Regions from separate parts of the Pseudoalteromonas sp. NZS127_1 genome, predicted to be linked through region 1. Evidence: predicted binding sites of a transcription regulator. Region 1 holds the regulator's gene; the other holds the start of a gene.
What was found. The regulator FliA, encoded in region 1, starts transcription of late flagellar genes. The targets are predictions, from matches to a motif close to CTAAAGNTNNNNNNNNNNNNGCCGATA.

Region 1 (4,436 bases):
GAAGCGCTTCAAATTCATCATCACTAATTTCATCATCTGATGAATTAGCAGTATTTGACGCTGGTTTAGCTGGTTCTACAGGTGCTTTAACTACACTACTTTGCTCAGGTGCTTTACTCGCAACCTCACCAAAACTGCCAACTCCATGTAACTCGTCTAATAAGCTGTCAAATTCATCATCAGTAATATCACCATTAAAATCACTACTACTTGCTACTGGCTTTTCAACTGCAGGACCTTGTCCTTTACCGTGTAGTTCATCAAGTAAGTTTTCAAATTCATCTTCAGTGATTTCGTTTATTTCAGCATCACTAACCGAAGGAGTTCCGCTAAACATTTCATCAAATGCAAATGGATCTTCCTCATCAGCTATTGGCGTATCAACTACTTCATCAAGAGGTTGTTCAACGTCAGTTTCTGAAGCGACTCCGTTAAGCTCGGCTTCTGTTGGAGGTAGGCCCAAAATGTGGAGGGTTTGAAGTAACTCAGGATCTGCTGGTTCTGGCTTATCCCTATTTTGGATAGTCGCGAACATTTCATTAATGGTGTCGAGCGCTTGTAAAATAACATCCATTAACTCTGAATTGACCGTTCGCACGCCTTGACGTAGTAAATCAAATACGTTTTCAGCGCCGTGGCAAGCATCAACAAGTTCTGTCATAGCTAAAAAGCCTGCACCACCTTTTACAGTGTGAAAGCCTCTAAATATGGCATTTAGTAACTCGGTATCTTCTGGATTATTTTCCAGTTCAACTAACTGTTCAGATAAAAGCTCTAGGATTTCTCCTGCCTCTACAAGAAAGTCTTGTAAAATATCTTCATCGACTTCAAACATGCAGTTACTCTCCTCTTAGAAGCCCAAACTTGATAAAAGATCATCGACTTCATCTTGATCAGATACAACATCATTACGCGATTCTTTATCAATAATAGGGCCTTCAGGACCTGCTAAAGTTTGTGTGGCAACTGGTTCTTTTATTTTTTGTTGTTCTACTTTATTCGCTGTGTTGTCACTGTCATCTTGTTCAGCAAACGCTGTTAAAAGATGAAGTAAGCTTTCTTCTACTTCTCTAACAAGTTCTATAACACGGCGAATAACTTGACCTGTTAAGTCTTGATAGTCTTGAGCCATTAGTACATTTGTCATTAAGCTTTGAAGCTCATCCGTTTTATGATGAGAGTTATTCATAAACTTATCGATACTATGGCAAAGTTGTTTAAACTCACCAAGCTCAATCTCCCGGCTCATTAAACGATCCCATGTCGGTTTGATATGAGATATTTCATCTGCAAGTTGCTGAGCTATAGGTAAACTAGCCTCAACAGCATCCATTGTTTTATTAGCCGCATTTTCTGTCATTTCTATAACATAATTAAGCCGCTTTTTAGCATCTGGAATCGCATCTGTCGTTATGTTAGTTAAGCGAGTATCAAGCTCAAAGCTTTTAAGTGCTTCGTGCAGTTGACGAGTCAACTTCCCAACTTCAGCAAATAATTTAGACTGCTCTTGCGAAGCTGTCTCTAAAATCAACTGATTAGCTTTATCTTGCTCATCGTTTTCTAAATAAATGACGAGTTGACGAGCTTGTTCTAACGTTATTTGAGGCGCAGCTGGTGCTGACATAAGCCTCTCCCCCATCATTAGCCTAAGCGTTCAAATACTTTTTCTAATTTAGTTTTTAATGTTCCAGCCGTAAATGGCTTAACAATATAACCATTAACGCCAGCTTGCGCTGCAGCAATTATTTGTTCTTTTTTAGCTTCTGCCGTTACCATCAATACAGGGATATGTTTTAACTTATCATCTGCACGAATTGCTCTTAGAAGGTCAATACCTTGCATTCCCGGCATATTCCAATCTGTAACCACAAAATCAAATACTTGATTTTGTAACATAGGCAGAGCTGTAGACCCGTCATCAGCTTCTTGAACGTTAGTGAAACCTAAGTCACGTAATAGGTTTTTTATAATTCGTCTCATCGTTGAAAAATCATCAACTACAAGAATTTTCATGTTTTTATCCAAAACATCCCCCAGTGAGGTATTAACCTTAGTTTACTTACTACTAGTTTATCCAGTCATTGATTTTAGCTTTAAGCTTAATCATCGCCTGACCATGTATCTGACTTACACGCGATTCACTTACATCGAGTATATGTCCTATTTCTTTTAAATTCATTTCATCGTTATAGTATAAAGAAAGTACCATTGCATCACGCTCTGGTAATGACTTTATTGCATTTAGCAAAGACTCATTAAACCGATCATTTTTAACATTATTAAAAGGTTTGTCTAGCGCTAAATCTTGGCCTACGGGAGTAATAACATCCTCATCTACACCAAGGTCTTCTATACCTAATACTTTACTGGTATTAACATCATTTAAAATATGATGGTACTCATTGAGTGAAATTTCAAGTTTTTCAGCAACTTCTGTATCTGTTGGTTCGCGATTCAGACTGCTTTCGAGCCCAGTAATTGCTTCTGCAACTTGTCGGCTTTTACGGTGTACTGAACGAGGAGCCCAATCACCACGGCGCATTTCATCAAGCATAGCCCCGCGAATACGAATACCGGCGAAGGTTTCAAAGCTTGCGCCTTTTGTTGCATCAAAGTTTTTTGAAGCTTCTATTAAACCTATCATTCCTGATTGAATTAAATCATCAAGCTGAACGCTAGGTGGTAATCGAGCAATTAGATGACATGCCACTTTTTTAACAAGTGATGCATGTTTCTCAACAATCACATTTAAGTTTTGTGTTGATTGATATCCCATAGCTCTATTCACCAATGTTGTCATAATTAGCCGTTTACTAGTTTCTCAATGAAAAACTCTAAATGCCCAGATGGTTGATTTGGTATTGGCCATTTAACTGCTTTTGTCGCCAGCGCTTTAAACGCGAGAGCGGCTGGCGAACTTGGAAAGAGCTCAACAATCACCTTTTGGCGACGTGTTGCTTTGCGCATATTTTCGTCATAAGGAACCGTTGCTACTAGCTCCATTGAAACATCTAAAAAGCGATCGGTAACTTTAGATAGTTTTGCAAACAATTCAGTGCCTTCACGCATACTGCGGACCATATTGGCAACAATTTTGAACTTATAAACACCGTGCTCGCGGCTTAATACTTTAATAAGTGCGTAAGCATCGGTTATTGATGTTGGTTCATCGCACACTACAACCATTACATCTTGTGCTGCTCGTGAGAAGCTTAGCACCATGTCTGAAATACCAGCGGCTGTATCTACAATTAAAATATCAAATTCGGTATTCAATTCGCTAAATGCACGAATTAGCCCGGCATGCTCAGATGGCGATAATTCAACCATACTTTGCGAGCCCGATGTAGCAGGTACAATTTTAATACCAGCAGGCCCTTCAACTAAAATCTCGTCAAGCTCACATTCACCTGACAAAACGTGTGATAAATTGCGCTCTACACGTAAACCAAGCATCACATCACAGTTTGCTAAACCTAGGTCAGCATCCAGCACTAATACTCTATTACCTTGTTGCCCTAGTGCAATAGCGGTATTTAGAGAAACATTTGTTTTCCCCACCCCACCTTTACCACCGGTTACAGCGATAACTTTTACGCCGTTGTTATTGTTTTGACTCATTTTGCGCAGGCCGCTTGCTTGATCTAATACTGTGTTAATCATACATCCCTACTGTACTTGGCGCCACTGCTTGGTGCCTTGAATGTTGTGCTTTTGTTCTTTTTAAATATAACTGCTCAGCCTTTTTCACTAGTTTTTCAGCATTTGCAACACGAATATCTTCTGGCACTCGTTGACCGTTAGTAAGATACCCTATTGGAAGGCGATTTTGAATCGCAATACTAATAATCTCACCCAAACTTAATGATTCATCTAACTTAGTGAAAATACAACCACTTAACTGTACTTTTTTAAAGTGACGTACTGTTTCTTGTAATACATTAATTTGTGCCGTCGCGCTTAGTACTAAGTAGCTGCGAATATCCACACGTTGGTTACGCATTAACGTGTTTAACTGCTCAGTTAAACGTAAATCTCGCTGACTCATACCTGCTGTATCAATTAATACTAGACGTTTATTTCGTAAATGATATAAAACTTCAGCTAATTCATTAGCATCTTTAACTTGCTTTACACCACAACCAATAATACGGCCGTAAGTAGCAAGCTGTTCATAAGCACCAATTCTGTATGTATCAGTGGTTATTAAGGCCACTTTATCAGCGCCATATTTTTGTGCGCCTAAAGCTGCAAGCTTAGCAACTGTTGTTGTTTTACCAACACCTGTTGGACCCACTAACGCATATACACCACCTTGGCGAAGTATTTCATTATTGGTTGTTTGCATTTGATCTTCGACCATCGTTAACAACGCTTTCCAGCCTTGCTTACGAGATACATCATCAGGTACAAAACATGCCATTTGTTGCGCTACT
Region 2 (4,436 bases), on a different contig from region 1:
AAAGATCCCATAAATGGCGGTCGACTAATCTAAATAGCTGTAAAATTGGTGCCATAATAACAACCAATTGACCTAATACGCATTGCCATAAATAAACCTTATCTTTTAAACCCAGATATGCGATGAGTGCCATCCAAGCAATATCATTAAAGGCCCAAACAAGGTATCGATAAACATAAATCCCATTATCAAACTCTTTCAAGTAAGGATGAATAATGGTTCCATATAAAAAAAAAGCGGCTGTAATTAAAGCGAAACGCAGGGCCAAATAATCTTTTCTAAAATAAAAGATGAAAATAGCAGGGCTTAAAATAAACACCCAACTAGTATCTAATATCAATATAGTCTTTAAAAACCATTCAGGCATTAGAGTTAATCAAGTTTTTTTTCATCATCGTCATTACCACCGCCATTTCCTGGCATATGACTAAACTTATCGACCTTTTTCATAAACTATTCCGTTACATTTGTTAAAGAAAGCATACTTTATGATAAATAAGTGTGTTTGCCAATAAAAGTTATCTTACATCTATAGGAGCTGACTCTTTTGCTTTACCTTGTAATATAGATATTTCTACTCGGCGATTCCTGCGGCGATCTTCATCGGTGTCATTCGGTACAAGTGGTCGTGTTTCAGCTCGACCAACCACCATCATTCGGGTTTTATCAAATCCTTGGACTTTTTGCAGTTCACTTGCAACGGCTACAGCACGCTTTGATGATAGGTCCCAATTATTAATATATAACTCATTCGATACCTGAAAATCATCTGTATGGCCAGATACTGTTATTTCACCGGGTACATCTTTTAACAGCACACCGATATCTTGAATTATAGGTTTAAACTTAGGTTGTAAAAATGCACTACCTGAAGGAAATGAACCATTCTCTCTAATGCGAATAATTATTTGCTGCCCTAAAGACTCAAGCTCAATTGCGCCATCGATTATTTGCTTTTCAAGCTGCTGCGCTATCTTTTTAACAAGCTCGTTAGTTTGCTCCTGATCGGCTGCTGAAGTTGCTTGCTCAGAAGATTCTTCTTGTGAGGTACTACGAGATTCGCCACCGCGTTTATCCCCGCGCTGTTCTTGCCTGCCGCCTGCTGAGCTTTCATCGCCAGCCTGAAACTCTAACATTTGTTGAGTCATTTCGACTGTTTGCTGCTGAATGGTTTCTATTGGGGTTGGCTCTGGTTTACCTGGGGTAAACTCCATGGCAATAACAGAGGTCCCTTTAGGGATGTCTTTTACTTCAATTTTATTCTGCACACCAAAAGCAAACTTCATAGAGCCCGCAATTTGTTTAAACTTAAGTACATCCATTTCTGAAAACGCGAGCAAGAGTACAAAAAAGCACATTAACAGTGACATTAAATCGGCAAACGTTCCCATCCATGCAGGTAGACCTGGTGGTGGGCATTTGCACTCTTGATCAGACATAGTTACTCCTCGGTATCTACTTTGCGTTTAGATTCAGCTAAGTAATTTTTCAAAATACCTTCGATTACTTTTGGATTCTGACCATCTTGTATACCTAAAATAGCATCCAAAATTAAACGCTGATTCATAGCTTCCTCATCTTTACGCAGTTCAAGTTTTACCTGAATAGGAATTGCCACTACATTGGCTAAAAACGCGCCATATAAAGTTGTTAATAGTGCTACTGCCATTGCAGGACCAATTGCCTTCGGGTCATCCATGTTAGACAACATTGCAACCAAACCAATTAGAGTACCAATCATGCCCATTGCAGGCCCTATATCAGCTAACGACTTAAATAAACCCGCGCCCAATTCATGGCGAGTCGTAGTTAGAGAAATATCTTTTTGAAGTGTAGCGCGAACTACATCTGCATCATGGCCATCAACGAGCATATCGACGCCTTTGCGCATAAAGGGGTTTGGAATTTCAGCTTCTTCGAGTGCTAAAAAACCGCCTTTACGAGCTGAATCAGCAAGTTCTACTGCTTTTTCGATAAGTATTTCTGGCGTTTCGATTTTAAACATAAACGCTTTGGCAACAACTTTACCTATCCCCAAAAATTGCGACATAGTGAAGTTTGATAAAACAATAAAGAGTGAACCACCAAATACAATAACCACAGACGGGGTATTGTAAAACATAGCCATTTCACCGCTACTACTCATAAACATAGACATGACAATTAAGCCAATTGCGCCTAGGATCCCGATTATGGTTGCTAAATCCACATTTCCTCCAGAAGTTTCATGCTTAATGGCCTTATCATAAACTTTTATTATTAACTGCTTATCGGCAACATATTGAATTGCTTAAGCCATTTTTATAAATAAACATAAAAAGCAGCCTTTAGCACTATCTTAGGTCAAGTTATAAGGGCTACCTAATTATCAATTGATTTATTAAACCAACAGACCGCTATTAAGGCTTTATTAATGCACTTGAAATATAATTTAACGTTATAAAGGTAAAAAACCAATATCATCCTTTGACCTAGTTTAGCATTCCCCCTAAAATTGACCCTAAATTTATTATGTAAGCTGAAATAAAGATGGCGACTAAAAAACCTGAAAACTTAAGTTTCGAACAAGCACTAGAAGAATTATCTACAATCGTTAGTGACATGGAACAAGGTGACTTATCGCTTGAGCAATCGTTAAAGCAATTTGAGCGTGGAATTGCATTAGCAAGTGCTTCATCAGGGAAATTACAGCAAGCAGAACAAAAAGTATCAATTTTGATGGGGAATGGCGAAAAGTCAGTACTTACAAATTTTGATAATGATATGGAATAGCTGTGAGCATAAAAAATCATATTGAACGTGCTCAAAAAGATGTAGTAGCGACCTTACAACAGCATTTTAACCAGCCTCTAGATACAGAAGAAACGGTAAAGAACGCCACCCAGTATGGATTATTTAATGGCGGTAAAAGATTACGTCCATTTTTAGTTTATGCCACAGGTAAAATGCTCGGCGCAAACCATCAAGACTTAAACGTACTTGCTGCTGCAATTGAGTGTATTCATAGCTATTCGTTAGTCCATGATGACTTACCAGCAATGGATGATGACGACTTACGCCGCGGACGCCCTACTTGTCATATAGAGTTTGGCGAGGCAAATGCAATTTTAGCCGGTGATGCTCTTCAAACTCTTGCTTTTGAGCTTATTGCGAATCACAAATTTGAATGCTCATCGCAAACACAAGTAAAAATGATTGCTACACTTGCCCATGCATCAGGCCTTCAGGGTATGGTTGGCGGACAAGGCCTTGATATAGCAGCAACTGATAAAGTAATTACCGTACAAGAGCTTGAGCGAATACATAAGCTAAAAACCGGGGCTCTAATTAATTGCGCAATTACACTTGGTGCACTGTGCAGTGAAAAGGCTGATCAACAAACCTTAGAAAATTTAAGTGTTTTTGGGTATGCTATAGGGCTAGCATTTCAAGTACACGACGACATTTTAGATGTTGAAGGCGATACAGTTATTTTAGGAAAGCCACAAGGCTCCGATATTGCCGCGAATAAAGCGACATATCCGGCGTTATTAGGTATGCTAGGCGCTAAAGAAAAGGCGCAAAATTTAATACAACAAGCCCATGAAGCGTTAGCAAATATAGATGCTGACACAACACTTCTTGCGTCGCTAGCAAATTACCTAATTGAGCGTGACCACTAATTTTTGCTCATACGTATTGCAATTAGCACTGACATTATTACTCAACATTAATTATTCGTAAAAGCTTTGAATTAATTAATGTTAGCGAAGGATATATATAAAACCATGACACTTGATAGTAGCAAGTATCCATTACTTAATTTGGTTGACGAGCCAGCCCAATTGCGTGACTTAGCGCAAGACAAACTCCCTGCATTTAGCAATGAGCTGCGCGATTATTTACTCAACTCAGTATCGCAAAGTAGCGGTCATCTAGCGTCTGGTTTAGGGACGGTTGAACTAACCGTTGCGCTGCATTATGTTTATAACACTCCAGACGATCGCCTAGTTTGGGATGTGGGTCATCAAGCTTATCCGCATAAAATTCTTACTGGTCGTCGCGAGCAAATGCACACCATTCGCCAAAAAGACGGTTTACACCCTTTTCCTTTTCGCGATGAAAGCCAATACGATACGTTTAGCGTAGGCCATTCAAGCACCTCTATTTCAGCTGCCTTAGGTATGTCTATTGCTGCACAAAAAGAAGGTAAAGGTCGAAAGTCTGTAGCCATTATTGGTGACGGAGCTATAACCGCAGGCATGGCATTTGAAGCGATGAATCATTTAGGTGATGTAAAATCAGACATGCTTATTATTTTAAATGATAACGAAATGTCGATTTCTGAAAATGTTGGCGCATTAACAAATCACTTTGCTCGAATTTTATCAGGTAGCTTTTATACTAACATTCGTGAAGGTAGTAAAAAGTTACTCTCAGGAGTGCCTCCGGTAAAG

Region 2: pomA (flagellar motor protein PomA) is a predicted target of FliA. The motif match lies at 2,269-2,295, and genes of this name have one in related genera.

What each region holds. Positions count from the first base shown of each region.
Region 1 covers NZ_JADYXO010000002.1:119,990-124,425, forward strand. Annotated here, with positions in the region: gene I6F50_RS03640 (chemotaxis protein CheA) at 1-835, opposite strand, end outside; gene I6F50_RS03645 (protein phosphatase CheZ) at 851-1,624, opposite strand; gene cheY (chemotaxis response regulator CheY) at 1,642-2,025, opposite strand; gene I6F50_RS03655 (RNA polymerase sigma factor FliA) at 2,066-2,776, opposite strand; gene I6F50_RS03660 (MinD/ParA family protein) at 2,803-3,663, opposite strand; gene flhF (flagellar biosynthesis protein FlhF) at 3,656-4,436, opposite strand, start outside.
Region 2 covers NZ_JADYXO010000011.1:5,255-9,690, forward strand. Annotated here, with positions in the region: gene I6F50_RS11335 (hypothetical protein) at 1-367, opposite strand, end outside; gene I6F50_RS11340 (flagellar motor protein MotB) at 519-1,439, opposite strand; gene pomA (flagellar motor protein PomA) at 1,442-2,209, opposite strand; gene I6F50_RS11350 (exodeoxyribonuclease VII small subunit) at 2,530-2,772, shown strand; gene ispA ((2E,6E)-farnesyl diphosphate synthase) at 2,775-3,662, shown strand; gene dxs (1-deoxy-D-xylulose-5-phosphate synthase) at 3,768-4,436, shown strand, end outside.